One region of the Neobacillus sp. FW104-15D2 genome, then DNA from elsewhere that is predicted to be linked to it. Evidence: riboswitches for the same ligand, from Rfam matches in the RefSeq annotation. Region 1 holds a riboswitch; each other region holds the start of a gene.
The links. Region 1 has a riboswitch for thiamine pyrophosphate ahead of AC3WR0_RS21570 (acetylornithine deacetylase). Riboswitches for the same ligand answer to the same signal wherever they lie in the genome.
Positions count from the first base shown of each region.

Region 2: it holds a riboswitch for thiamine pyrophosphate, as region 1 does, so the genes downstream of both, AC3WR0_RS03550 (solute carrier family 23 protein) here and AC3WR0_RS21570 (acetylornithine deacetylase) in region 1, are expected to answer to the same signal.
Region 3: it holds a riboswitch for thiamine pyrophosphate, as region 1 does, so the genes downstream of both, thiW (energy coupling factor transporter S component ThiW) here and AC3WR0_RS21570 (acetylornithine deacetylase) in region 1, are expected to answer to the same signal.
Region 4: it holds a riboswitch for thiamine pyrophosphate, as region 1 does, so the genes downstream of both, thiT (energy-coupled thiamine transporter ThiT) here and AC3WR0_RS21570 (acetylornithine deacetylase) in region 1, are expected to answer to the same signal.

Region 1 is NZ_JBYTCJ010000034.1:44,167-51,592, forward strand. It holds gene AC3WR0_RS21550 (ABC transporter substrate-binding protein) at 1-27, opposite strand, end outside; gene AC3WR0_RS21555 (ABC transporter permease) at 51-818, opposite strand; gene AC3WR0_RS21560 (ABC transporter ATP-binding protein) at 808-1,614, opposite strand; gene tenA (thiaminase II) at 1,562-2,233, opposite strand; gene AC3WR0_RS21570 (acetylornithine deacetylase) at 2,238-3,530, opposite strand; TPP riboswitch at 3,627-3,727, opposite strand; gene guaC (GMP reductase) at 3,937-4,920, opposite strand; gene AC3WR0_RS21580 (BMP family lipoprotein) at 5,038-6,111, opposite strand; gene AC3WR0_RS21585 (bifunctional metallophosphatase/5'-nucleotidase) at 6,613-7,426, shown strand, end outside.
Region 2 is NZ_JBYTCJ010000003.1:36,313-43,738, forward strand. It holds gene AC3WR0_RS03545 (aspartate/glutamate racemase family protein) at 336-1,031, opposite strand; gene AC3WR0_RS03550 (solute carrier family 23 protein) at 1,095-2,408, opposite strand; TPP riboswitch at 2,492-2,600, opposite strand; gene AC3WR0_RS03555 (ECF transporter S component) at 2,776-3,471, opposite strand; gene AC3WR0_RS03560 (ABC transporter ATP-binding protein) at 3,453-5,078, opposite strand; gene AC3WR0_RS03565 (energy-coupling factor transporter transmembrane component T) at 5,060-5,938, opposite strand; gene AC3WR0_RS03570 (DUF4430 domain-containing protein) at 5,957-6,697, opposite strand; gene AC3WR0_RS03575 (DUF4430 domain-containing protein) at 6,776-7,426, opposite strand, start outside.
Region 3 is NZ_JBYTCJ010000048.1:12,342-19,767, reverse strand. It holds gene AC3WR0_RS24250 (FMN-binding glutamate synthase family protein) at 1-148, shown strand, start outside; gene AC3WR0_RS24245 (STAS domain-containing protein) at 263-1,075, shown strand; gene AC3WR0_RS24240 (amidase family protein) at 1,154-2,647, shown strand; gene thiW (energy coupling factor transporter S component ThiW) at 3,060-3,569, opposite strand; TPP riboswitch at 3,642-3,748, opposite strand; gene AC3WR0_RS24230 (shikimate kinase) at 3,979-4,485, opposite strand; gene AC3WR0_RS24225 (hypothetical protein) at 4,568-5,050, shown strand; gene AC3WR0_RS24220 (YndM family protein) at 5,127-5,558, shown strand; gene AC3WR0_RS24215 (SRPBCC family protein) at 5,654-6,106, shown strand; gene AC3WR0_RS24210 (branched-chain amino acid aminotransferase) at 6,231-6,815, shown strand; gene AC3WR0_RS24205 (ASCH domain-containing protein) at 6,881-7,231, shown strand; gene AC3WR0_RS24200 (hypothetical protein) at 7,249-7,426, shown strand, end outside.
Region 4 is NZ_JBYTCJ010000013.1:81,989-89,414, reverse strand. It holds gene AC3WR0_RS12355 (hypothetical protein) at 1-132, shown strand, start outside; gene AC3WR0_RS12350 (GNAT family N-acetyltransferase) at 129-671, opposite strand; gene AC3WR0_RS12345 (histidine kinase N-terminal domain-containing protein) at 691-1,821, opposite strand; TPP riboswitch at 1,994-2,099, shown strand; gene thiT (energy-coupled thiamine transporter ThiT) at 2,209-2,805, shown strand; gene AC3WR0_RS12335 (YhgE/Pip family protein) at 2,871-5,321, opposite strand; gene AC3WR0_RS12330 (FeoA family protein) at 5,814-6,038, shown strand; gene feoB (ferrous iron transport protein B) at 6,038-7,426, shown strand, end outside.

The sequences.
Region 1 (7,426 bases):
GATTATAACCAAAAAACTTTTTTTCATTTCCTTTTACTTCCCTTCTGGGTTTAACGAATTTTATTTTTCAATAATTGCTTTTCTACCAAACCAATTAGTAAAAAGAGCACGATTCCCATTAATGACAGCAAAAATATGGAGGCAAACACGGCATCCGCCTGCAAATTGCCAGACATTCTTCTGCTAAAGTATCCCAATCCTTCACTCGCACCCAGCCATTCTCCAATCGTGGCCCCGACAACACAATAAACAACAGACATTTTCAATCCAGAAAAAAAGACAGGCAGCGCCAGCGGCACCTGGACTTTCTTGAAAATTTGCCAGCGATTGGCCCCCATGGTTAACAATAATTCCCGGTACTCTTCTCCCCCAGTTTTAAGCCCATCATATGTACTAACAACGATTGGGAAGAACGCCGTTAGTATGGTAACGGCAATTTTACTCCAAATGGAGTAGCCGAACCACATGATAAAAATAGGAGAAATCGCAATCAGCGGCACTGTTTGTGAAATAACGAGAAATGGATAAAGTACTTTTTCTAACGCTCGTGAAAAGTGCATGCCAACCCCAATTATCACCCCACCGATTAAGGACAGGATAAAACCAAGCAATACCTCTTTTAAGGTGGCAGGTAAATGCTGTTCCAGCAAAAGCTGCCGATTTTCCATCAATGATTGCCAGATGGATGTGGGCGCAGGCAAAATAAAGGATGGAATAAATCCTTGTTTAATGACCCATTCCCATACACATATAAGGAGAACAACAACCAATAGAAACAGTCCATAGTTCTCTGCCCAATTCTTGAATCTATTTTTCATTGTGAATCAGCAGCTCCAATTCTTTTCTCATTGCAATGAACTCGGTTTGATATATAAGGTCAGAACGTCTCGGCCGCGGCATCTCCACCTTTAATTCTTTTACCGCTCCTTTATCTGGCAGAAGATAAATTCGATCGCTTAACAGAATCGCTTCTTCCAAATCATGAGTTATGAACAATACTGTTTTTTGCAGATCTTCCCAAAGTTCTAACAACCAGCTGTGCATATTATGCTTCGTCATTGAATCGAGGGCGCCAAACGGCTCGTCTAATAATAAAAGTTCTCTTCCAGTCATAATCGTTCTTAAAAAGGCGACCCGTTGCTTCATTCCACCGGAAAGTTCATGGGGATAGGCTTTTTCATAACCAGCTAAGCCAAATCTGTTTAACCCTTCAATAATTTCACTCATTTTCTCTTGCTTTTTTTCCTTGCTAAGCTCAATTGGCAGCATAACGTTGTCCGCTACAGTTCTCCACGGCAAAAGCAGATCCTTTTGGGGCATAAAGCCGACTTTTCCTAATCGCTTTCCAGATTGTTGGCCATTAATCCAGATTTGTCCCTGGTCAGGCTCCAATAATCCGGCAATCAGTTTGAATAACGTGCTTTTCCCTGAACCACTCGCGCCAATAACTGAGACAAACTCCCCTGGCAGCACATTCATTGAAATGTTTTGAAAAACGGGCTTTCCCTTAGCTTCACCGGGAAAAGCATACGAAAGTTCTTTTATTGATAAAATGGGTGAACTAGACAGGCCACTCGCCCCCCTGATAGACCATATCCCAGAACATATATTCAAACCTGGATGTCGTCAGGAAATGGTCTTCGAGGTCTTCTAGTTCCCGGTCCGGTTTCCCATCAGTCAATTGATCTAACAAATCAATCAGCCAGGTGGCCAAGGAACCAAATTCATCTGATGAATACATTTTGATCCATTCACCATATAAAGGATGCTCTTTAGATCCTGGATACTTTTCAGCAAGCATCTTGCCAATCTCCCAATAGCTCCACATACAAGGCAGCAGCGCAGAGATCAATTCTTCAAGAGAACCATTCTGAGCCACATATAGCATATAACGCGTATAGGCAAAATTCATTGGGAGTGGCTTCGTTTCCTCAAGCTGTTGGTTGGTAATACCAAATCGTTCAGCATATTGGCGGTGCAAATCCATTTCCCCATGCAATGTCTCATGAAGCAGCTTTGCAAAAGCGGCCATCGTCTCGATATCTTTTGCCTTGACCGCACCTAGTGCAAAAAGCTTGGAATAGTCGATTAAAAAGACATAGTCCTGTTTCATGTACCGAATAAACGATTCAACAGGCAAATCTCCTGTCCCCATCCCCACCACAAAAGGATGCTGGTGAGTTTTTTGCCAGATTTCATTTACTTTTTCAAAAAGAAAGTCTGTAAATTTCATTTGTTTATTCCTCCTTTCTAGTGTTGCACCACTCTGCAATAAATGTGGCTAATACTTTCGTAAAATCTAGTAATTGACGAACTTCCACCTTTTCATTTACAGAATGTGCATCTTCTAATTTTCCTGGCCCAAAAATGACAGTCGGAATCCCGGCCCGTCCTAGCCATCCAGCATCAGTAACTGTAGGTGACATTCCTATTGTTGGCTTTTGGATTAATAATTTTTCATACGAATCGGCTAAAAGAAGCGTCCCAGGGTGCTCTGAATCAATTTCCAAGGAAGGAAAAATCTCTCCACGATCCTCAATCATCGATTTTCCTCCCCATTTGAATTCTGGCGGATTTTCTCTTAACCACGGATCCGCAGCGGCTACAGCATTAATATGTTGTTCAATTTCCTTGATAACTTCTTCATAATCTTCATTCGGATAAAAATGTACCGTAATCCAAAGTGCGCAGCGATCAGCAACAAATGCGGCATGCCTGCCACCTTCAATCACAGCAGGATTGATGGTATTAACACCAGGTTCAAAGCCCTCATAACTTTTCGTAATCGCCCAGTGGCGTTCCAGGTCTTGAAGGCCAGAGATGATTTTCATCATTTTCTCAATCGCACTAGCCCCCTTCACGCCACCACCTGCATGAATCATTTTCCTGCGCAAACCGTCGTGATAGGTTTCTTTACTTTGAATCGTTATCCAGCCGGTAATGACCCCGCCTTGGCCTTGAATATGTAAATCACTTGTATCGACTACTACTGCATAGTCAGCAGTATACCCCTTTTCTGTACAATCGAGTGTTCCCGCTTCACCCACTTCTTCCCCGATCACTGACTGAAATTGCAAGTCACCTTGAAGAGTAATATCGAGTGCTTTTAATAGTTTAAAAGCAAATAGCGATGCTGCAATGCCACCTTTCATGTCGGCAACACCACGTCCATAAATATATTGGTCTTTAAAATAGGTAGTAAAGGGAGATTTATTCCATTCTTTATCATCACCTACTTCTGCAACATCCACATGACCATTTATGATTAAACTATTATATTGCTCAGAAACTTTTCCTTTTAAGATCCCAACAACATTAGGGTCTCCTGGGTAAACATCCCACTTTTCCGTTTTAAAGCCCAGGTCTTTTAAGTAGTCTTGAATAAATTCTTGTATGTCATTTGTATTCCTGGCAGGCGGACTTACTGTTGGGAAAGAAATTAATTTGGTAAGAAGCTCCATTAATTCTTCTTGTCTTGATTCCACTTCGTGTGCAATTTTTTGAGATAAATCTCCGGATATAGCCTTCATTTTCTTCGCTCCTTAATAAAATACAAAATAAAAAACCACCCACTTCCAGAGAAATGAATGGTTTGAAGGTTAATGTCAAAATAAATGAGGCTGACATAAAGATTCGCTCCACTTCCCTCCGCTGGTATCATCCAGATCAGGTTCAAAGGGTCTAGAACAATGTTCTATCTCAGCCAAAGGCCCCCCTAGTGTAATTCGATCATAATATTAAGTTGGAATAAAGTAAACTATAGCACACGATTAAAAAATGTAAAGTACTAAGAAAATCGTTTTTAACTTACATTTCTTTTCTATCCAGCACTGGACAGCTGCTCAGCAGTTCATTTACTCTATGGAGCGAGTAGATATATAGTTTCCACCAGCATTAACCATTTTTAACCACAATTAAAATAGGTTTAACCCCTATTTAATATACTTTATCACCATTAAAGATTGAATTCTTTACAATAACATAATCTACAGTACGGATTGCTGACAGCTTATTTCCCCCCGCATAGGAAATGGACGATTGAAGATCCTCCTTCATTTCATTCAAGGTATCCTTTAAAGAACCTTTATACTCAACATACATTTTTTTGCCTTCGACATTTTTCCTTTGACCCTTTTGAAACTCGGAAGCCGATCCAAAGTATTCTTTACATAGCTTTCCGTCTTTTTCGATCATTTCTCCTGGGGACTCTTCATGTCCGGCAAATAATGAGCCAATCATAACCATAGAAGCTCCAAACCGAATCGATTTCGCTATATCACCATGTGTGCGGATGCCCCCGTCTGCAATAACCGGCTTGCTTGCCGCTTTTGCACACCATCTAAGGGCCGCTAATTGCCAGCCGCCTGTTCCAAAACCGGTTTTTATTTTAGTAATACATACCTTTCCTGGTCCTATGCCTACCTTCGTTGCATCTGCACCGGCATTTTCCAATTCTCTTACTGCTTCAGGAGTACCGACATTTCCTGCAATAACAAAGCTTGAAGGAAGAAGTTTCTTTATATGCTGAATCATATTGATTACTGCATTAGAATGTCCATGAGCAATATCAATAGTAATGTATTCAGGTGATAGACCTTCCTCTGCTAATTGTTGGATGAATCTATATTCCTCTTCCTTCACCCCAACACTAATCGAGGCATATAACCCACGAGAATTCATATCTTTTACAAAATCCAACCGCTTCTCCGGGTAAAAACGATGCATAATATAAAAATAATTATTTTCTGCTAAATAGATCGCAATCTTCTCGTCTATAATCGTCTGCATATTAGCAGGCACTACAGGGAGCTTAAACGTGCGTCCACCAAAATTAACGGATGTATCACACTCCGACCGGCTATTAACCATCGCTTTTGCCGGAATCAATTGAATATCCTCATAATCAAAAACATTTTCCATTTATTACACTCCTTTATAAGAGAGAACACACTGTTCTGCATAAAAAATTTAATAAATTCTGTTGCTCGATAACAAATGAAAAAGCGGGTTAGCCCCCCGCTTATTTCTTTTTCAATATTATTTTGCGTTAAATGTTTTCAATTCAGCCAGAGTGCCGGGAACTTTTACCGCTCCAGACTTGATTTTATCTGTCCAATCTTTTACAGCTTTATCAATTGCATCTTTATTGGCAGCCTTCGCGTTAATTGGTGTTAATCCTACGCCGCCTTCATTTAATCCATAAAGAACATCTTTTCCTCCTGGGAAATTGCCGTTCTTTGCTTTATTAGCCGTATCTTGTACCGCTACATCGACACGTTTAAGAGCGGAAGTCAGAACCACATCCTCACCCATATTGCTCTGATCTCGGTCAACACCAATTGCCCAGATTTCACGTTTAGGATCTTTTTTCTTTAAGTCATTGGCTTCTTTAAAAAGTCCATTGCCTGTACCGCCTGATGCGTGGAAAATGACATCTGCGCCCGTTGCATACATTTTAGACGCAATAGACTGTCCAAGTTCTGCTTTATCAAAAGCGCCAGCATATTGAGAGTCAACCTTTACTGAAGGCTTTGCTGCATGGACACCTGCTATGAAACCTGCTTCAAAACGTTCAATTACGGCGTTTTTCATACCGCCAATGAAACCGACATGGTTAGACTTTGTTGTCATTGCTGCAGCGACACCTGCAAGGAAGGCCCCTTCCTGCTCCTTAAAAAGAACGCTTGCTACGTTAGGTTCTTTTACCTCAGAATCGATAATCGCAAATTTAGTATCCTTTTGTTGTTTTGCAATTTCATCAATTGCATCCTGCATTAAGAAACCAATACCATATACCAGGTCATAGCCTTGGCGTGCTAGTGTATTTAGGTTTGGAACATAGTCTGCATCCGAAGTTGATTGCAGATAATCATATCCGTTTCTGCCTTTAGTCAGGTTGTTTGCTTTACCAAATGCCTGCAAGCCTTCCCAAGCAGATTGATTGAAGGATTTGTCGTCAACCCCGCCGATGTCAGTGACCATTCCAACCGTAAAGCCTTTCTTTCCACCTGCATTGTTTTTGTTGTTGTCGGCATTTTTTCCACATCCGCCTAAAAGCGTTCCAGCCGCCAGCAGCAGTGAGAGTGCCACTCCCAGTTTTTGTTTTTTCATGTTGTTATACCTCCGCTTTTTTTAGCTAATCAGAATTTATATCCCTAAATTCTGAACGCATAAGTAAAATTAGGTCATCCGCCAAAGGGACTTGGCGAATGCCAAGTTTTTCTAATGTAGAGCAAGCATTACTTTCGTTCCACTGCATATAAAAATTAACCATCGAATAGAAATATTTTGCCAAAAGTGGAACAAGTTTATTCATTTAATACAATGGAGGATCCTTGCTTCACAAAAACACAAAACTGAGTATAATAAACGAACAATAATTTGTCAAACAAACAAATCGTTCGTTTTTTAATCGTTAATAAATTACTTTCTATTAAAATCTAAAGATATGCATTTTACAATTAAAAAGTAATTAATATGAATACCACGTTCTATAATCAACCGTAAATACGAACAATATTTTACTTGATATATCTATTGTTCGCATAATATAATAACTCTCGTAAACTATTATGCTATCGGGAGAGGGTTCATTTGCGTAAAAAAGGACTAATGGTTTTATCAGCAAGCTTGGCTACATTATTAACATTACCATTTACAAATACTACCCATGCGGAGATGAATCAAACTGCGTCATCCATAACAACTCCGCATCCATTTGAAGTTCAGCTTCTTGGTGTCAATGATTTTCATGGTCAATTGGATGTTACTCGTAAGGTAAATGGTCGTTCTGTTGGACGTGCTGATTATCTTGCAGCTTATTTAAAACAAGAACAAGCCAAGGTTAAAGATACGTTATTGCTTGCTGTCGGTGACAATGTTGGTGCTTCAGCACCTGTATCTGCTCTTTTGCAGGATGAGCCGACCATTAATATTTTTAACACTCTTCATTTCGATGTTAGTACGATTGGAAACCACGAATTTGACCACGGAGTGAATGAAATGCTTCGTCAAATTTATGGCGGAAAAAACCCTAATACCGGTGAATATTTTGAGGGTGCTAATTATCCATACATCTGCGCAAATGTCGTTAATACTAGCAATAAAAAACCAATTCTGCCTCCTTATATGATTAAAAAAGTCCATGGTGTGGATATTGGTTTTATCGGAGTGGTAACAACTGAAACTCCTACTATTACGATGCCTTCAAATGTAAAAGACATCGAATTTACAGATGAAACAGAAGCTATTAATAAATATGCGAAAGAGTTAAAGAAAAAAGGCGTTAAAACAATCGTTGTACTGGCACATGATCCAGGAACTTCAGCAACGGACGGTTCCAACGCAAATGGCAGAGTCTATGATATTGCTCAAAATATAGACCCAGAGGTGGATGTTATTTTTGGCGGCCATAACCATGCGTACA
Region 2 (7,426 bases), on a different contig from region 1:
AGTAAAACACTAAAAAAATACTTTTAACATACAACTAATAGAGTATTTTATAATTCTTAATTTTCCCTTAAGAAAATATTTCATATAACCCAAAACAACATTAAATACTATACTCTCTTCCTTTGGATTCGTCTATCGTAATATTTGGCATTAATCTAATTCTAATAATGGAGGAAGGGATATTTTGATTATCACTCAAAGGATTATCGATGTGGGCTATGAGACATTTTCATGGATTTCTTTGGAATTTTGTCTGATAGAGAATTCCCAACAAAAAAAGAAGACAGCATAAAAAGATAGTAATCCAGCTATCTCTATGCTTTCTCCCCTTGTATCTATTCAGTTAACGCCTTTTTCACAGCATAGAAGGCATGAAGCGCCGTGGTATCATAAAGAGGAAGGGTGACATCTTCAGGCTTTATGAGCATCCCTATTTCAGTGCATCCGAGAATAATGCCTTCTGCCCCTTTTTCGGCCATTTTACTAATAATATTTTTATATTTCTCTTTGGATTCCAGCTTAATGTCCCCCAAGCATAACTCATCATAAATAATTCTATGGATTTCCTTTCGGTCATCTTCTTCAGGAATAATAACTTCCAAGCCATGCTTTTGAGTCAGCCTTCCTTTATAAAAGTCTTCCTCCATCGTAAAATTTGTGCCTAGCAGCCCGATGGTCTTTTTGGCTTCTGATTTGATTTGATAAGCTGTTGGGTCAGCAATATGTAAAAAAGGAATAGTAATTTTCTGCAGGATTGCATCTGCTGAAATGTGCATAGTGTTGGTACAAAGTATAATAAAATCGGCACCGGCATTTTCTAATTTTATAGCTGTGGCACTCAATATCTCCCCTGCCTTTTCCCATTCCCCCGCGAATTGAAGTTCCTTTATTACTTCAAAATCAACGGAATATAAAATACATTCTGCTGAATGAAGCCCACCTAATTCTTCCTTTATCTTTTCATTTATCAGCTCATAATAATGCTTAGTTGATTCCCAGCTCATCCCGCCAATTAATCCTATTGTCTTCATAAGTCTATTCCCCCTTTTTAATATATAAAGGGTTCTGGACTAGTCGGCCAGAACCCTTTAATTTTATTTATGGTTTCTATTGATGCGATTAGGAATATTGACAAGAAAGAACTGCAAAATGATTGATGTAAAGGCAGCAATCATTATGCTGTTGGAAAGGAACGTCCCAACGGCACCTTTTGCCTCTTTAAAATATTCAGGCAGTGAAATCGCAAGTAATATGGATAAACCTATAATCATATAATTTCTTTCGGACTTTTCAATCTTACCTAACAAGGAAATTCCAGTAAATATGAGACTTGCTGCAGCGGGTAAAAAGATGCCTCCTACCACGGCATCAGGTGTCAATGCCAAAAGAGCACCAGCTTTCGGAACAAGGCCTAGAATTAGAAATATTACCCCTGCATACATAACTGGATATCTTGACCCTACCCCTGTTAACCTTAATAGACCTACATTTTGGGCATAAGCAGTGGTTGGAAATCCGCCAATTAATGAAGAAAGCATTGAACCTGCTGCCTCACCTGCAAAGCCATTTCGGATTCGTTTGGAGTCAAGATCGACCTTCAGTGTTTCAGCAGAAGCCTGATATACACCCATTGCTTCAATAACGGCTACAATATAGGCAACAAAGAAAGTAATAAAAGTGCTCCAATGAAAGGTTAATGCACCGTAAGGAAGAAAGTGCGGCAATCCAAACCAACTCTTGTCAGCAATAATGGAAAAATTAGTTTTCCCCAAAAGAGACGCTATAATATCACCAATTACTAAAGCGATTAAGAAAGAAAAAGACTTCCACATTCCTTTGCCAAATAGTGATAATAGAATAACTACACCCGCTGTTGGTATAGACATAGCAAGTGTCGAAGGCTTTGCAAAGCTTTCCATTCCCGGTGTCCCTCCAAGGAATTCAAAAAGCGTAAAGCTTGAAAGTGAAATACCAACAACAAAAATAACTGTCCCCGAAATAACAGGAGTAAATATTGCTTTCAAGCGGCCAATTAATCCTGTAATAGACAAAATAAAAACAATAAGAGCACTTAACAGGATTCCTCCACTAGCTGCTGCAAGCCCATGTGCCTTTCCCGCGGCAATCATAATCGAATCAAAAGCGGCGGAAGGTCCCTGCACGATTGGAAGCCGAACTAGTCTAGTAGCCTGGATTAGCGTTACCAGTCCTGCAGCAATAAAAATACTGTTTACAATATTGGCGGATAAAGTCAGCGGCAGACCAATCATTGCCGCTACAAAAATTGGGTCAAGCCAGACATTTGAAACAAAGACATGCTGGAGACCATATAAAAAGCTTTTAGCAGGAGGCAATTTATCATCAATTCTGCTAGTTAAACCTTCGTTGGGCTGTTCATTTAGTTCCATTGATATTCTCTCCTTATTTTTTTACGCAAATAAAAAACCAGGTTCCCAATCGGACCTGGTTAGCTTAAAAAAGTTAGAGAAAAAACAGTTTCTCACTACTTTCCTACGCTGGTATGATCCAGATCAGGTCCAAAGGGTTAAAAAACGAGTGTTTTTCTCTCAGCCCATACCTGGGCACCCCTAGCAGTTTTTCGCGATATTTAATTCTGTTTCAGAATATACCTAATCATTGAAGATGACAAGAGGATGAAAAAACTCCCTTTGCGTGAAGGGGAGATCTTAAGTTGATTTTAACATCAATTTCAACCTTTTTATGGATCAATTTGATGTTAAGATATCATTTATGAAAAGTGGTTAACTACGTTTCTCAAAATTCCATCAGCCCATATTTCCTTTTAAACCTGGTAAGTATTTTCATCCAGGGCTTGCCAAACAAAACCAGAAAAAAGACATTTGATGCAGCATGCATGGCATCAAACAGAGCGCTGGCAGCAAAGTAAGTGAATATTGATTTTAATTCAAAGAGATTTCCTCCCTGTGTAAAGGAAAAGTAACCCCAAATATTCATAATCCACCCAAATAAAAATCCCCAAACAATTCCGAAGACCACCCTGCCCCAGGTCCAGTTCATTAATCGGCTGTTCTTTAATAAGCCTGCGGAGAAACCGACAAGTCCCCAGGCAGCCATCTGCCAGGGTGTCCAAGGTCCCTGGCCAAGGATCATATTTGATGCAAGTGCTGCGACCGCCCCAATAATAAAGCCACTCTCTGCACCAAAAACCAATCCTGACATCATAATCACAAAAGTTGTAGGCTGAACACTTGGAATACTGGCAAACGGAACCCTGCCTACAGCCGCAATAGCCGCGAGGACAGCAAGCAACACCAGTTCGCGTGGTTCTGCCTTTCTTTTTTCAAACCTTATTAATAACAGCAGCATTGAAAGGACAACAATGGCCAGGCTTAGCCATATATACTGACTTTGCAAGCTAAATGATAAATATAAGAGCAGTGCAACCATAAGGAGTGCCGCTGAAGTAACAATTATCTTCTTAGCCTGCATAGCTCAACTGCCTCCTCGAGGGTAACGATTTGTTGGTCGGACCTACTGCGAAACAGCCGTTGTACCATCGTAGTATAAAAGAAATTCCCACTAAAAAAAGCATCGGGCTCAGATTCCGATGTTATACTTCCCTGAAACATCATTCCGCATTTTGAGGCGTAGCGGGCTGCAAACTCTACATCGTGGGTGGACATCAGGATAGAAACGCCCTCGCAATTCAACTTACAAAGAATATCTGCTAAATGATCCTTCGACAAGGGATCCAGTCCCTTTGTAGGTTCATCCAGCAGCAGAATTTCAGGCTTTCTTAAAAGCAGGCAGGCTAGCGCTGCTTTCTGAAGTTCTCCGCCGCTTAAATCGTATGGATGATTATGGCGAAGATGATTTATTCCAAGCTTCTCCAGAAGAGGCTCAACCTCATGTTCGTTCTTTAATCCCCATTGTTCAAGAGTATCCTGAATTTCTTTTTCTACAGTATCCTGTATGAAAAATAACTTAGGGTTTTGCGGCAAATAGCCTATTTCAGCTGCAAGGCTTTTATTTTTCCATGCCTTTAACTGTTTTCCCTTGAAAATAAGCTTCCCTCTCTCTGGCTTTAACACACCCGCCAGCAGCTTCAATAAAGTTGACTTTCCAGAGCCATTACCACCCAAGAGAGCATAAAAGTCACCTTTTCTGATAGAAAGATTCAGTTCCTTTAATATATAACCATCTTCTTTCTGATATTGAAAATATAGATTTTGGGCGTTAAGGATCTCTTCTGTTATTTCAGCCAATCTTGTTTTATCTTTTTTAGCAATCTCCACAGTCTGGGTCCAGCTTCGCCCTTCCTTAACTGAAAGAGGCAGCTTTTCTTTCCCTCCAAGGCTTAAATAAAGCGAAGGAATACTAGGAACATACTTATTAAAAGGAGGGTTTCTCCATAGATTTTCAAGAACCTGGCGGGTCCCTCCCTGAACCTTCACTTCTCCTTTATCCATTAAAACAATACTGTCTGCAAGCAGAAATATTTCCTCCAAACGGTGCTCAGCCAGAATAATCGTCATTCCAAACTCTTCATTTAGGTGGACCAGCATATTTAAAAACTCTCTGGCACTTACAGGGTCCAGCTGGGCTGTGGGTTCATCCAGCAGAAGAATATCCGGCTGCATAAGGAGAACAGATGCCAAATTAATCTGCTGTTTCATACCGCCTGAAAGTTCATGCGTATCCCGGTTCAATAGGTTCTCGGCATCAAAATAATGAACCATCTCTGCAATCCTGCTTCTCATCTCATTTGTAGATAAACCTATATTTTCAAGGCCAAACACCATTTCATGAAGAACATTATCAGCAACTACCTGATTCTCCGGATCCTGGAAAACAAAGCCTGTATTCACAGTTTGGTTCTCGATTGAACCCCCATTTAAAAGGATCTCACCCGAAAGCTCTCCATGTGGCACGATTTCCTTTTTTAAAAGACGCAAAAGAGTACTTTTACCTGAGCCAGAGGCACCGAAAAGGACAATAAACTGTCCCTTTTCCACTTGGAGAGATAAGTTATGAATGGCAGGCTGGTTTGCGTCCGGATAGGAAAATGAAACATTTTTTAATTCAATATACGCCATCGAAAATATCCCCCCAATTCAATCAAAAGTGGAAAGCCTAAAAATAAGCAATAAAAAAACATAATCCTTATATCACCCGTTCCAAGCTGCCATGACTCCATAATAGGATAAACTGTCAAATGTCCAAAACCATTAAACCTGCCCCATAATATTAATAAATACAATAGAAGTAAGTAGACTAGAGCCAGGCCATCCCGCTTTTTAAATTTGAAATATTCATATGAAGATCTTAATCCTTTTCCATATTCTCTTGCTTTCATGGAATCCGCTGTTTGGATGGCTTCCTCTAGTGAATAAGTAAGGAGAACCTGGACATATAGCAGGCCGGTTTTTACTCTTTTGTTCAAGGGCCCATGTAATACAGAAATTCCTTTACTTAATTGAATTGAGGAAATTTCATCAAGCCGCCTCTTCATTAAGGGTATAAAACGGAGGGTCAGCATCAGCAGTACAGCAAACTGTGGAAGTATCTTAGAAAATAAAAATAATAGCTTATTGGGTGTCATGATTTTATTATAGGAAACAAACATAGCCATAATAACAACAAGGGAAAGAGCGCTCATTCCCCCGTATACCAATGATTCCGCTGTAATTCGGTGCTGGTGGAACACAAACAATACATGTCTTCCCCTTTCATTAAAAAGAGGATTTAATAGAAAAATAAAGAGGCTGCTTATTATCATAAAAGCAGCCCACTGTCTCAGCTGTTCAATCGATCTGTACGTTATATTAATCATCAGAATGAATATAAGGCCCAGTAATAAAAAGACTGGGTGAATCATCAAAATAAAAAGAGATAATGCAAGGACAAAGAAAATGAAAGAGACAAGAGGATGGAATTCTTCAAATCGGCTCTTCATTAACTTTTCCTATTAAAATTATTTTTCTTTATATATGCACTCAATTCGGTCACCGTCTTTTACCTTTATCGCTCCGGCACTCTTAGGAATGCCTGCTCCGTTTTGCTTAAATATCCAGCCGCTCATGGGGCCATAGTCAAATTCGTAAATTCCGTCTATTCCTTCAACATAGGCAGCAGAGCCACTGCCGTTATAATCCACATTACTCTTCCCAGCTGCTTTTAGCAATATGTCAAGGATAGTATTACCTTCAGTAAATTCCACCTTTCTTGAGCTTAATAAGGTTCCTTTATCTTTAGGTCCTGTAATGGAGAACACAACGGTATGAACCAGTGCTGGAGGTTTCACCACTGGTTTTGGAGCTGGAGGTTTAGGTGCAGCAGCTGGTTTTGCAGGTGCTGTTGCCGCAGGCTTTGAAGTTGTTTCTGGCTGTGGAGCGGGTGCTGCCGGTTTTGGTGCTGTTGCCGTCTTCGGCTGAACAGCAGGCGTTTTAGGTTGAGGTGCTGCAGGTGCGGCTGGCTGAACTGCTACGATATTTTTTTCAGTTGTTTGAGTGGTATTGGTACTCGTTTGCTTTTCCGTTTTCTGAGCTGTCTGCTGTTTTGAAGCATCAGGTTTTTTAGGCTTTTTATTATCCTTCTCCACTTTTTCACTGGCTGTCGTTTCTTTGCTTACGGCTTTGCTTTCTTCTTTTGTTCCGCAGGCACTTAAACTAAATAAAAGAAAAACTATCATCCCGTATAAAGTAAAACGTTTCATTTCTTTCACTCCTAGTTGCTTGTTGAAAGGTTTCATGTAAAAGACCCCTCGTTATTGCGAGGGATCTTTACAAAAATCCTAAACTCTATTTCTATTCATACGGAAGTATAATACAAGACCCATGAGGATTATCAGTACCCCAAAAACAATAAGGTTTGCCGTATTGCTAGCCGTTTTTGGCAGCGGATGTCCACTTGCACTTGCAGTGGTTGATTTCACCGGCTGCTTTACTGTCTGTGTTTGCTGTGCCGTTTGTACCTGAGCAGGCTTTGTCTGTACAGGTGTTACCTTAACAGGTGCACTGTTGGCAAATGAATACAGAGATCCTTTTCCTGCTGTATAAAGCTGATAGGCAACAAGTGCTTGAATTCCTTGCTCAGAAGCCATTGGATCACTTGGCCCTTTTTTATTGAGAATAAATCCGCCATCTGGGTTTTGGAAGGTTTTAAGATATTCAACAAGACCGATTCCATTTTTTTGAACTCCATTAGCCTCTATTCCTACTGAGGATAAAGCAATTACTGCCTGAGCAGCTGTAGAACTGTTAGAAATTTTTCCTGACTGAAATTGTTCTTTTATATAATTAACGCCTTTATCAATTGAAGACTGTACACCTGATCCAGATGTTTGAGTGACAAGGGCTGACATGCTTCCTTCCCCCTTCTTATGTGGGGCAAGGGCTGTTAACACCATTGCTGTTACATCAGGGTCGGAACTTCCTTTAACATC
Region 3 (7,426 bases), on a different contig from region 1:
GTATAATCTGGCAGCTGCTGCAGGAATTGACTGTCCTACTAAATTTGAAAGAAAGCACCTTGTTTACAAGGATGAATTTGGACGTGTATTCCCGATGGAAGATATTCTTCGTTCGGCTAAAAGAACCCAGCAGCAAAAAGAAGGATAAAATTTCTTTTTAAAACAGATTCAGATTAGAAATTTTTTTATAAAAGATATATTATAAGAGTTGATATAATGTCCAGCACAATAATTAATTTCTAAATAGGGACGTGGCAGAATAATGAACGCTGTATCAACTCTCGTTGAATACTTAAAGGAAAACAAAAGGAACTTAGCTGATGAGATTGTTGACCAGATCATTCATAAATTTGGGTTTGATGTACCAAAAGAAGATATTGATCAAGCTAAAAAGATGTATGTAGAGTTTTTTGAATTCCTTGCTGACTCCATTAATTGCGAGGAAGGTTCTGTACCTGAAGAGTTAACGGACTGGAGCAAGCAAAACGGCCAGGCTGCAGCTTCTCGGGGCGGGAAAATTTCGTCTATTCTGATTCGTTATCCAGATACCCGGATGGTTTTTTCTGATTTTATGATGGAACTTGGGGTTAAGTTTGATTTAAATACAAAAGAAGTAGTCATGCTCCTCAAAAGAGTAAATCACATGCTCGATATAAGCATAAATGAAACCGTTTTTGCTTATGAGCGATCCCATGACGAATTCGTTAAAAACACACAGGCAGAAATAAATGAGCTTTCCTCGCCAATTGTGCCTCTTCATGAGGGAATTGCTGTATTGCCCCTAATTGGTTCAATTGATATAGACAGAGCAAAACATTTATTAGATAAAGTAGTTCCTAAAATAGCAAAACAACACGTCGAATGCTTGATTCTCGATTTTTCAGGCATTGGTAACATTGATACCAATATAGCTAGACATATTTTTATGATATATGATGTACTTCGTTTGCTTGGAATTAGGATTATTTTTACCGGCATAAGACCAGATCTTGCACAGCGTGTAATAGGGGAAGGGATTAACTTCACATCCTTTGAGGTTTATGCCAATGTGAGGCAAGCGATCGAAAGTATTTAAACGCCCGCTTTATTGCGGGTTTTTATCACGAAATAATTAACTGAATTTTTAGAATAGGAATACAAAGGGGTGGGGAAAGTGACTGTGTTTCAATATGAACTTTTTGACGGAATGGGACTTGCCGAGCTGATTAAAAAAAAGGAAGTGAAGAAAGAGGAGGTCATGGAGGCAGCAACTTCGAAAATAGAAAGAATAAATCCTGAATTAAATGCTGTTATTCATAAAACATACGAACATCAAAAAGTGGAATCCGAGAGTGATACACCATTTGGTGGAGTGCCAATTCTTTTAAAGGATATCATACAGGAAATAAAAGGAGAACCAATTACCTCGGGTTCACGCTCATTACGTGGATATATCGCAAAAGAGGATTCTGAATTTGTTTCAAGAATGAGAGGTACCGGAACAAGGTTTCTAGGAGTGACCAATGTACCAGAGTTAGCATTAATGGGTATTACAGAGCCAGTACATTACGGCCCGTCAAGAAATCCCTGGAATACGGAACATACACCTGGAGGTTCAAGCGGCGGATCAGCTGCGGCTGTTGCCTCGGGAATGGTACCTATTGCAGGAGCAAATGATGGAGGAGGGTCGATTCGGATTCCTGCTGCCTTTACAGGGCTGTTTGGATTAAAACCGTCCAGAGGAAGAACCCCTGTTGGTAAAAGACTAGGGAGGCACTGGCAGGGGGCGTCGGCCGACCATGTGTTAACCAGGACAGTCCGTGATAGTGCCTATATGCTTGATTTATTAAAAGGGCATGAAAAAGGTGCTGCCTTCCATGCTCCGCCGTTTGAGCATTCCTATCTGGAAAGAATGAATAAGGAGTTTGACCGCCCAATGAAAATCGCCTTTTCAGTCCTTTCTCCGATTGGGACTGAGGTTCACCCTGAATGCAAAGAGGCAGTATTAAAGACAGCTAGATTGCTTGAGGGAATGGGTCACGAAGTAATAGAAAAGAATGCTCCGGTTGATGGTCAAAAGATTGCTAAAAGCTATATTACTATGTATTTTGGTGAGGTATCCGCCGCACTGGCTGGCATGGAGGAAACAATCGGCCGCAAGGTAACCCGGATGGATGTTGAACCAGCCACCTGGCTGCTTGGGCTGCTTGGAAAAGTAACCTCTGCTGAAGAATGGGTATTGAGCCTTCGGGAATGGGATATCGCATCATATGCAATGGAAAGCTTTCATGAGGAATACGATTTTTATGTTACTCCTGCCACTGCGTTCCCTGCATCAAGGATTGGTGAACTTGATCCCAGCCCTTCTGAAAAAAGGCTGATCAGTATGGTTGGGCGATTTGGGCTTGGAGGGCTAGTGAAGAAGGCGGGGATAGTGGATACCATTGTCGAGAATAGCCTGAAACGGACACCGTTTACCCAACTTGCGAATCTAACTGGCCAGCCCTCCATGTCAGTTCCTTTGCATATGACCGCTGATGGCCTTCCCATAGGCGTCCAATTCATGGCTGCAGGAGGAAGAGAGGATTTATTATATCAAATGGCAGGGTCTCTCGAGCAAACCGAGTACTGGCAGGACGTGAAAAAAAATCCCATGTTCCTGAAGTAGAGGTGGCAGAGATTGGCATAACTGATCGGTGTTGTGCATTCTAGCTGTAACTTGTGCAATCCTTGGTATTCTCGGGCATTTCCTTTGGAATTCGTGCATTACTTGAGAGAATTCGTGCATTACTCGGGAGAATTCGGGCATAACTTGGAGGAATTCGTGCATTACTCGAAAGAATTCTTGAATTACATGAATGAGTACAGGCAAAAGTTTGAAAAAATTCATAATTTGACATTAAAAAACTATATTTTTAATAAAATTCACCTAAAAAAGTCTCTGTTAAAGCTCATTACTGATAAATTCCTTAATTTGTGCGTGAGACTCCCACGGAAAGCGACCGCCGGGAGAGGAAATCAACAAAACAAATCTTAAAAAACTTAAAAGGCTGGCCGCATTCCGGACAGCCTTTTGCCCTTTATTTTACTTGTTTAATTGAAACATCCTGCTGAAAAATGGTTCTTTTCATAAATACCTTTAAAAGAATATAGCCAATCGCAGCTCCGACAAAAGAGCTGGATATAAATGCAGGGATTAATCCGAACAAGGTAGCTTTTTGTCCGAGTAAAAGTGTTGAAATCGGATAGCACGCCATCGCGCCCAGGATTCCTGTTCCAATGACCTCACCGCAGACAGCAAATATTAGTTTATTTGTTTTTCTAAACAAAATTGCAGCAAGCAAAGCGCCAATCATGCTTCCCGGAAAGGCAAAGACTGACCCTGTTCCCATAAGATTTCTCAAAAGAGAAACACAAAAAGCCTGTAATACAGCATAAAAAGGGCCTAAAAGGACAGCCGACAGCACATTGATAAAATGCTGGATAGGAAATACCTTTACAAAACCGAGCGGGATGTAAAAAACGTTACTTGTTAGTGTCCCAATGGCTACCAGCATTGCTGCAATTGTTAGTTTCTGTGTTTTTCGCATGATAAGAATCCTCCTCTAAAGTATATAAATAAAAAGCCAGATCCACTATGGACCTGGCAACGTAAGTAATAGAAAAATACTCCGCTACTTTCCCACGCTGGTACAAACCAGATCAGGTCCAAAGGGTTAAAAAACAAAGTTTTTCTCTCAGCCCATTATAGGCACCCCTAGTAGTCAATCCGCTATTCATTTGTTTTTATCATAGACCTAGTGAAAATGTATGTAAAGCAATTTTTGGAAAATTCTCGTTATTGTTTTTGTAAGGGATATAAAAACAGGCATATTGCCTCACAAAAACCGGAAGGCAGAAAAGCCAACCAATTTTCTATGTGCTTAATTGCAAAACGGGAATCCAACCGTCACTGCCCCTTAAAATAAATTAGGCCCTTCCAAAAAGGAGAGGAGATTCCTATTTTCTAATTAAAGCAGCAATTTTGCTGCCCGCTTCTTCAGCATCAAGTGAATCCATGCTAATTCTGAAGTGGTAATGGGTATAAAACTCTTTCCGCTTGTAATATAATTCTTCCATTTGCGGAACAGTCAGGTCTTGTAGAACAGGCCGGGTGCTAATTAGAAAAGGCATCCTGTTTTTCCATACTTCCCAGGATATATCGAGATATATTACGGTACAGTTAGCCATGCAGACATCTCGAATTTCGCTTTGTAAAAAAGCCCCGCCTCCTAAGGAGATAACTGTTGATTCCTTAGCAGAAAACTTGGTAATTAAATTTTTCTCCTCCTGTCGAAATACAGCTTCACCCAGGGTTTTAAAAATTTCTGTTGCAGGCATCCCAAATTCCTGTTCAATTTCATGGTCGGCATCAATAAACGGCCATGAAAGCTTTTTTGCAGCTATTTTGCCTACCGTTGTTTTCCCTGACCCCATAAATCCTGTAAGGACAACGCTTTTAGTCATATCTGGCACTTCCTATAATCAATTGTTAAACTAATCTTAACATAGCCGAAGTATAGCTTAAAGGAAAAATGGGAGGTTGCCGATGATAGCCAGATGGATCGCCGTAAATGTCACAGTCGTGGTGATAATAGCAGTATGGGCCTTTTCAAAGGGTTATGACAGCAGCTATGTTTTGATCGGAAAAATAATAGCTCAGGCCGCTTTTATGCTGTATTTAATTAACCTGAATATGTACTTTGTTTTTTTGCTTATTAGAAAAAGTACGATTAGAGATGTAAAAGTTAAACTTGCAAAAATCTCTAAAAAAATGATGAAATATCACATTCCAATTGCTACCACTGCCAGCTTGCTGATCGGTGTCCATGCAGTGATCATGGCTTATGCCCGTCGTGAAGATTTCTGGATATGGAAGACAGAAACCGGGGTTTTGTCTTTGATCATACTGGCTGTTCTTTTATATAGTGGTCTATTAAGACACCGAAAGGCCACTGGAAAGAGAAGAAGATTTCATTACGGCATGGCATTTGTTTTCTTTGGTATAGTGATTTTACATGTTTTCTTGTAGTTTTTTCGGCAGGTTTGAAGGTGGATGAATGGAATTTTTTTTATTGCCTAAAATGATAGGTGAGGAGGCAATAAAAATGAATAATTTAATGGCTATAATGATGAAATTTGTTACATGTTTGGTTGCTTTTGCGGTAGGGCTGGACTTGTTTTTTAATGCGACATTGACAGATATCGTTTCGTTCAGCGTGCTTATGACAGTGGTTTCTTATTTTGCAGGAGACAGGATACTCCTGCAGCGTGTTGGAAATAAAAATGCTCTTATCGCAGATTTTCTACTTTCTTACACGATTGTTTGGATTTTTGGGAGTGTGCTTCTCGACAGCTATTTGCAAATTGCATGGGGAAGTATTATTTCAGCTGTGATTATTACAGCAGGGGAATACTTTGTCCACCGATTGCTCCTTCGTTCAATGCCTGATGCAAATCAAAACAAGAATACAGTGTCTAACAGACTTGCATATGGAATGGAAATGTCCGAGGAGAAAGACCCGCTTAAAGAAAAGTAATTTCCTTCTAAAAACCTCTAAACAGCATATATTTTGGAATAGGTCTTCCTATATAGGAAGATTTATTTTTGTTTTAAGAGTGAGGAGGAAAGAATATGCCGAGCGGTAAAACAGAAATCATTATGGATTTACCCATTCGGGAAATCTGGAATTTTGTGAAGGATATGGACAATTGGGCACCATTGGTTCCAGGGTACATCACTCATAAAAAAATAAGTGAACACCAATCGGAATGGGTGTTCAAGCAGGAGATTGGAATCATTAAGAAAAAAGTTACTCTTTTGATTACGATTAAAGAATGGATCGAGCCGGAGAAGGTTACATTTACCCTAAACGGAGTCACAGAAAATATCACTGGTGAAGGTTACTTTCAAGCTGAATCGCTGGGAAAAAGCCGAACAAAAATGATTGGCTCCCTTGATATGAAGGCTGCAGGTCCGATCGCAGCCATGATGAATGCAGTCATGAAAAACTCCGTTCCTAAAACAGGGGAAGAAATGACCGCCGCAATCGCTGCAAAACTAGAAGAAATAAAGGCGGGAAGATAATATTTTTACATATAAGCGAGTGGGCCCAGCGTTTGCCAGGGCCTTTTTGATTTGCCTCCGGCTTTTCTTAATTCCAATATTAGGGCATACTATTAATGTCATTCTTAAATAGAGGAGATTAACAATGTTAAAAGCACAAATGGAACAATATGCTGAAAGGTTAAAAAAGGGACAGGCAATACTTTTTAAAGAAGAACAAGAGTACCTGAAAAAAAACAGTATGTTCGAGGGACTTGAGGACAAGCTTTCCTTAGCGGATGCATCTGCCCGTTTTAAAGGTTCTTATATAGAACGCAGCGAAAAGGAACTCGAAAGCCTTTTAGCAGAGGAGTCAGCAGATTTTCTTAAACTTCCAATTAGTTATTTCCGCCAGCATAAAAATGAGTTTTTGTATATGGAATCCGAGTGGTTTGAATTAATTGGCGTTGATGCTATTTCACTTGAAACGGACGATTTATTCGAAAACTATGATGTTATGCTTGGTTTAAGGCTGCAGAAAAAATACTCTTCCGCTATTCGAGGATATTTAGAAAATGAATTAAAGAATGGTGAAACGGATTTTGATCTGGTATTTGAAGATGCAATCTGGAACCTGAATTTTAATTTGGAAGCAATAGAAGGCTTTAGCGAAACGATGACCATTGGTGAAGCGTACGAGTTAATTTATGCTTTTCTCTTCAAACTGGCAGAAAGTGTTGAGAAGCAATAAAAGTGCCACAGGAATGAATTCTATGATAAAGTTAAAACGATTACATTAGTAAAAGGGGTATTAATATGACAAACGAAAACAATAATACAGCATTGCCTCCAAAAACCTGCTCGGTTGATCGTCTTGTGACGCTTCCAGCGGATGTGGAAAAGGTATTAAAAGGAGAAAAAACAGCTACTCGCCGTAACGGACGTTATGCAGATGTTGGTGAAATCATGACGCTTCAAGGCAAGGACTTTGTAGTAGAGAACGTTTATTCCCAATCCCTTGGAGAATTAACTGAAGAAAATGCCCGCCAGGAAGGCTTTGCTAGCCTGGAGGATTATAAGCAATCCATTCTTTCTATTCATCCGGGAATGCCATGGGTTCCACAGATGAAGGTATGGGTTCACGAATTTCGTCCTGTTGAAGCTTAATAGGTAATTCCGTGGATATACTTCATAAGATTCTGCTCTATTTACATATATCAAGTGTAATTTTGTCGATCGGTCCATTTTTTGTTCTTCTACCGATGCTGAGAAAAATGAAGGCAGCTCATTCTGATGTCCAAAATGCCTATTTGGATGCGTTTCGTTTTGCTGTTCAATGTGCCAAGCATGCCGGACATGTCC
Region 4 (7,426 bases), on a different contig from region 1:
GCTCATAAAGTGGGGATTTACCATTACAGAGACGGGTTTTCTATTTTTTATTCTTTTACTTTCTACCCAATTGTCCAGCTAATATGGCTGAATTTATATTGGAAACTAAAAAAAGAGCCGGCCGCAAATTAATGCAGCCAATCTCTTGATAACATTCCGTATATAACCAGATTATGATAGCGTCCATATAATTGTTCGCCATCTTGAATCATGCCTTCTGTTTTAAATCCCAGCCTTTCAGGAATGGCACGGCTTTTAATGTTTTTTTCACCGCAGCGGATTTCCACCCGGTTTAGTCCAAGATCATAAAATACATAGTTTAACACACCTTGTACTGCCCTTGTCATAATTCCATGTCCCTGAAACTTTTGGCCAAGGTAATAACCAATGCTGGTTTGCCGGTTATGCCAATCAATTTGGTGGAGGCCCAAAGAGCCTGCCAGTTCTCCTTTATATACAATCCCGGCGTTAAATCCATTATTTTCGGCGAACTGTTTAAGCCACATTGGGATAATTCCATGATATTGGAAGGAGGAGGTCATACCATCCACCCAAGGCAGCCACTCCCTTAGATAGGTTCTATTTTCATCTACCAGTCTATACAACTTTTGTGAATCATGAAGCTGAAATAATTGAAGTTCAATGTCCTGATCAATTTTCAAGGTAAACATTACAAAATAACTCCTTTAATCAAGTATTTAGTGCTATTGGAAGGATAATAGAAAAGGATGTATTCTTCGGCATGGATTTGCAATAAATTTCACCCTTATGTTTTTCAATAATTTCCTTGCACACAAATAGTCCGAGCCCCGTCCCCAACTTTTTTGTTGTGAAAAAGGGTTCGAAAATTGTTTTTTGTATTTCCTCGGGTATCATCGGACCATTATTTGAGACTGTTATTTTGACGCTTGTCTCATCCAGGGATTCCGATACAATTCCAATTAAAGGATTCTCACTGCTCTGGTGGCCGAGTACATCAATGGCATTAAAGATGATATTAATGAATACTTGCCTTATTTCATCCGCATATCCATAAAGCTGAGGGTCACCTGACAACTTTTTATCAATTTTCACTTTCCCATCCAGAATACTGGGATAGAGAAAGTTTAAAACTTCCTCAATTAAAGTATTCAAACTGTAGTAACTCTTTTCTTTGCCAATCAGTTCCTTTTTTGATAGAAGAAGAAACTGTGAAATGCGGAAATTCAATTGTCCCAATTCGTTCGAAATGATATCCAGATATTTCATATCGGGAAAATCTGATTTTAACAGCTGAATAAATCCCTGAATGGAAGTAAGTGGATTGCGAAATTCATGAATAAAACTTGATGTCATTTGACCAAGCAAGGTAAGCCTGTCCTGATGTGTAGAGTCAATAAACTTGGTTTTTTCTTCTATAATTTTATTTTTTTCCTCGGTATAGTGGGAAACAGCAAAGTAAAGGAATTTGTCAAAACAGAAATTGATTAAATTGATTGATTCCTGCATGTCGCTCCAGTCCAGTTCAGCTTTAGAAAGATAGCTGTAAAGCACACTTCTGCCAAGATTAACGTTATAAACAAATTCCCCGATATTGATATTTGCCTCTACACGCTCTAGAGATACGCTTGTAGCCAGATGTTCTATGTATTCCAACAGTTCGTCCTGGGTCATTTTAAAAACCATTAACACCATATTGAAAAGGGACTCGCCATTAGCAAGTATTTTGTCCCTAAAAGGATCCTTGTCCGAAACAATAATAGATTTGTCCCAATCGTATAAAAGCTGCTGTTTCTGGCTTTTAAAAAAATTGAGTAAAGCCTCTTTTTTTTGAGTTAGCATGTTGGTCCTCCTATCGGGATAAATGAAAGTGGGCTTTAGATGAATTAATTCGATAGGGTGAAGCATAATTCCTTCTAAATAAAATCGTCCAATGGCCATGTTTTGCATATTCCATGTTTTTCCTTGTCGGAGATGAAAAAAAGTAGTATATTCGAAAAGGAATTAAATTTAATATTTCCACAGGGGGAGCTGCAAAAGCGGCTGAGAGTGAATGTTCGAGTTCTGACCCTATGAACCTGTTAGTTAACGCTAGCGTAGGGATGTGGTTTGAGGATATAGGCAATGCAGGGTCCCCAACCGTCCTGGATTGCTTTTTGCAGTCCACTTTTATGCGGAGCATTAGGTAATAGGGAAAGACACTCTCCAAATTAAAAGGGGGAAAAAGTTTTGAATCAGAAAAGCAATACATTGTTTTTAGTGGAGGTAGCAGTTTTTACAGCACTTGCTTATCTACTGGACCTGGCATCAGGTTTTATTTTTTCTAGAATCTGGCCGCAGGGAGGATCTGTTTCTATTGCGATGGTTCCTATTTTTCTAATGGCCTACCGCTGGGGAACCAAAGGCGGGGTTTTGACTGGCTTTTTATTAGGACTGCTTCAATTGATTTTAGGGTTTTCGACCGTTGTTCATCCTGTTCAGGGCTTCCTTGATTATATTCTAGCTTTTGCAACAGCGGGCCTTGCTGGATTAGTTGCTGCTGGCTTAAAGCAGTCATTGGCACAGAATCGAAAAGGGCAGTGGATGACCCTTGCAGTTGTCGGTGCTTTTATCGGAAGCCTGCTAAGGTTTATCTGCCATTTTATTTCCGGGATTGTATTCTTTGGTTCGTATGCACCCAAAGGCCAGCCTGTAGCACTTTATTCATTAATTTATAACGGCACATATATGCTGGCTAGCTTTGTTATCAGTGCAATCTTGGTGATTCTTGTTATAAACGCAGCACCAAGAACCATGCTCAATAGTACAGCTAAGAAAGAGTATTAATAAGCTGAAAAAAGCCCTCATTCCATATGGAAGAGGGCTTTTTTTTACTTATTTAAAAGAATAATTTAAACCGCAATGTCCGCTTGGTGGGGATGTTCCTTGGACTTAAATAAGAAAACAGCTGCTGAAAGCAACATAAATAATACAAAGAAGCCAAGCAAAATCGCCATGTTTCCAAAAGCTGCACCTGAGTCATTAAGTGAAATAATAGACTTAAATCCTTCTATTGTATAAGTAAATGGAAGGTACGAGCTCAGGTTACGGAGATTTTCAGGCAGCATTTCGATTGGGAGGTTAGCCCCAGTTGTAGAAAGCTGTAATACTACGAACGCAAGAGCCATGAATCTTCCGACATTCCCCAATGATGCAAAAAATAAAATAATACCTGAAAAAATGATACTTACAATTATGGTAAATAAAACGAAAGCCACTGGGTTATCTACATCCATTCCTAAAAAGCCAAGGACAACTAGTGATAATAGGAGAGCTTGTCCTACAGCAAGAACCGAAAGATTTAAGAACTTAGCTCCAAACCAGCTGAGCGCGGAAACTTCTTCAGGCCTTCTGAAATTAATAAATAATGATAAAACCAGAATTCCAACAAATAAAGCTAAAGATAAAACATACGGTGCAGTTGAATCCCGGTAGTGCGGATACTTATGAATCGTGCTTCCTGCCAGATTAACAGGTGAAGCAAACATTTGGATATTTTGATCATCCGCTTTAATGGCACTAGTTTTTTGTGCACCATCTTTTAATCCGGAAGCGAGCTGGTTCGACCCGTCATCAAGCTTGGCAGCTCCATCATTTAATTGAGTAACACCTGTTGTTAGGTCACCCCATCCTTGGTTAACAGATGCATTTCCGTCGCTGACCTGAACCATGCCTGTATGAATTTGTGCAGCACCGGCAGAAAGATCATGCCAACCTTTATCAACCGATGCATTTCCGGCTGAAATCTGAGCGGCTCCATTATCAAGCTTCGTTACGCCTGCAGTCATGTCACTCCAGCCTGTTTGGACGGTCTTTGTTCCATCGGCAATTTGAGTAGTGCCACCGTGGAGAAGTGTAACTTGATCAATCATTGTATTCCAGCCTGTCGCAAGGTCCGCTGTGCCCTTTTGAAGAGCAGGAGCCTTAGCGGCTAAATCAGCAACACCTGCATTGATTTGCGTCTGACCTGCTATTAAAGCATTAAGACCATCAACAGGTGTAAGTATCTTTCCAGGAACTCCACCAGGCTCAAATGCTTTTGGTAAAGCGGTTGCGCCAGCAGTAAGTGCAGAAAGATCGTCTTTTGTTTTTTGTGAATTTAGGTAGTCAGACATCTTTCTAAGTTCACCTATAGCGAAAAGATAAGGTGCTTTATTTTCAGATGTAGGGTTTGAAATATAATTCTCGATTAAAGAAACATAACCATCGAGTCCCTTTGCAGTAAGTGAGACACTCCCAACTAGATCGGTAACACCCTTCGATAGTTCTTCGGTTTTAGGCTTCACTACTAAAGTGAGTCCATTTTTGGTGTCATTTAAACCTTTTAAAATCCCTTCAGTGCCAGCTTTTAGAGCTGGTGCACTTTCTGCTAGGCTCTTCCCGCCTCCAGCGAGCTGCTGAACGCCAGGCTGCCCAGCTTTTAGAGCAGCAAGCAATTTTCCTGTCCCGTCATTAGCAGCAGCAGATCCTTGAGCTAAGCGGGTGATGTCGCCTGATTTACTGTTTAAAGAGGAAAGGAGAAGTCCAGTTCCATTTTTTAATTCCTTGGAACCACTTGCAAGTTTGGTTATATCACTTTGCTTAGAGGATAAAGAACCAGCCATCTCCGCAGTTCCTGCCTCAAGTTCTTGTGAACCGTCTGCAAGTTTTTTAATATCGGCTGATTTTTCTGTTAGTGAATCCAGCAGCTGGCCAGTTCCATCATGAAGCTGGACCGTTCCGTCATGCAGTTGAGAAGAACCATCCGCAGCTGTTTTAAACCCATTTGCTACATCACCAAGATTTGCAAAAATATTCTTTACGTATTTCTCGGTAATTTTATTAGCAAGCTGTTCGCGGATACTTTCTGTTGCAGTTTTGGTTACCTGTGCAGCCATAAAATTAAGACCTTCATTTTGAGTAAATTTAAGCTCCAGGTTTTTTGGGTTTGGTTCAAGTACAGTGGTTACTCTCTTAGAAAAATCCTTTGGGATTTCAATAATCATATAATACTTAAAATTATCAAGTCCGGATCGAGCTTCGTCTGAATCAACAAATTCCCAGCGCAAATCCTTGCCTTTTTTCAGATCAGCAACCAGGTCATTTCCTACATTAATTTTCTCATCTCCTGACATAGCACCTTCATCGTTGTTTACAACTGCTACTGGCAGGTTAGAAAGATTGTCATACGGACTCCATGTAGGAGAGAGAAGAATTCCACCGTACACAACAGGGATCAGCAGAGCAGCTATAACAGACAGTAAAACCCCTTTTTTTACCGCAAGTTTAGCTAATTCACTCCAAAATAAGCTAAAAACATTCAATTCATAATACCCCCTTTGTTTTTTTGTTGAGAAAAACTGAATGATCATTCATTTTTCACTCGATTTATATAATTCTATAGAAATGGTAAAAATACCTTTAATTTACAGAAAATAAAAAATATTGTAAAAATTATATTGGAATAATACTATTTACCTATGTATTGGAAATAAAATAGAAGTAGGTTTCTCTTAAATTTTGGCTGTGTTAAAAAGCAACTTTGAATTTATATGTTGATCGTAGCGCAAGGTCACGAGACTCCCGCGGAAAGCGACCGGCTCGGAGATATAATCAACAACTAAGATTAAAAGCGCCTAAATTTAAAAACCAAAAAAAGCGAAAAAAAAAGTAAATATGTCAAACTTATAAACTTTTATCCTTTTTCAACATATTCAAAGGAATTTCCCTTAATATTGCTTTTACATTTTTTTGTTTTTAATGTTAAAATAACTACATAGTAAAGATAATCATTCTCAATTAAAAGGGTGATAAGCATGTTTGGTCAGTTGAAAGCAGGAGAAAAAGGAAAGATCATTGATATCTCGCATGTAGGTCACCTTGTTAAAAGGCGTTTACTTGATTTAGGTATCACAGAGGGAACTGAGGTCTGTGTAAAATGTGTAATGCCTTTTGGGGGCCCCATCATGATTGAATCCTGCGGGCAGTGTGTGGGCATACGCCGCAAGGAAGCAGATTGTATTGAAGTGGAGCGGTTATAATGGAAGTTGCTTTAATAGGAAACCCCAATACTGGTAAAACTTCGTTGTTTAATAACTTAACTGGGTCCTATGAATATGTCGGCAACTGGAGCGGCGTAACTGTAGAAAAAAAAGTAGGACTGTTTAAAAATAATATTGGCAGATTAATTGATTTGCCAGGAGTTTATACATTAAATCCCCTTTCAAAGGATGAAGGGGTGGTTACATCCTTCTTTTTAAATGAAAAGGTTGATCGATTATTAAATATATTGGATGCCTCGCAGCTGGAGCGTAATTTGCATTTAACGGTCCAATTGCTTGAATATGGAAAGCCAGCTCTAATAGGGCTCAATATGGTTGATGTAGCTGCTAGCCGCGGAATAAATATCGATATTCAGAAGTTTTCCAGTATGGTTGGCGTAACCGTTGTCCCTGTGGTAGCAAGGAGCGGAAAAGGCTGCGACCAACTGGTTAATGTCATTTCCGATGGTGAGGATGCCTTAGACCGGAAAAACCTGGTTTATTATGGAAAAGATGTTGAGGACGTCATTTTATTAACAGCAGGTGAATTAGAGGGAAAAACCAACCATTCACCAAGATGGCTGGCACTTCAATGGTTTGAAGGAAACAAATATGTAGAAGAGTACCTTCGTACTATCATGAATCCGCAAAAAATGGAGGCTCTCCTCACTGATGTTACTGAAAAAGTAAAAGTCAAAGAAGGTGGCAAGACACTTCCTCATTTTATCTATTTAAAGAGAAGAATGGTTATTGAAAATATTTTGAGTGAATCGGTCAGGAAGAAAGAAGCTGGAACTCCCTTAACAGAAAAGATAGATAGTCTGGTAACAAACCGTTATCTTGGAATGCCTATTTTTCTGGCTTTAATGTATGTGATGTTTATGCTCACTTTTGACTGGCTTGGAACTCCTTTGGCTGACCTGCTTGATAAATTACTCACAGGTCCCGTAACAAATGGAATTGAGAAATTACTGTCAGTTGCTGGAGCGTCTCAATTTATCCATGACCTAATTATCCAGGGACTGGTTGCTGGTGTAGGAGGCGTACTTGTCTTTGTACCGCAAATATTTATCCTGTTCTTCTTCATATCACTTTTAGAAGACTCAGGTTATATGGCAAGGGTTGCTCTTGTTATGGACAGGATTATGGAATCTGTCGGATTAAACGGTAAAGCCTTTATTCCAATGATGATTGGCTTTGGCTGTAATGTACCGGGGATTATGGCTGCAAGGACAATCGAGACACCGCGCGAACGACTGTTAACCATATTGCTCACTCCGCTCATGTCCTGTTCAGCAAGACTTCCGGTTTATGCCTTATTTGTGGGGGCCTTTTTTCAGGGACAAAAAGCTTTAGTAGTTTTAAGCTTATATGTACTGGGAATTGTC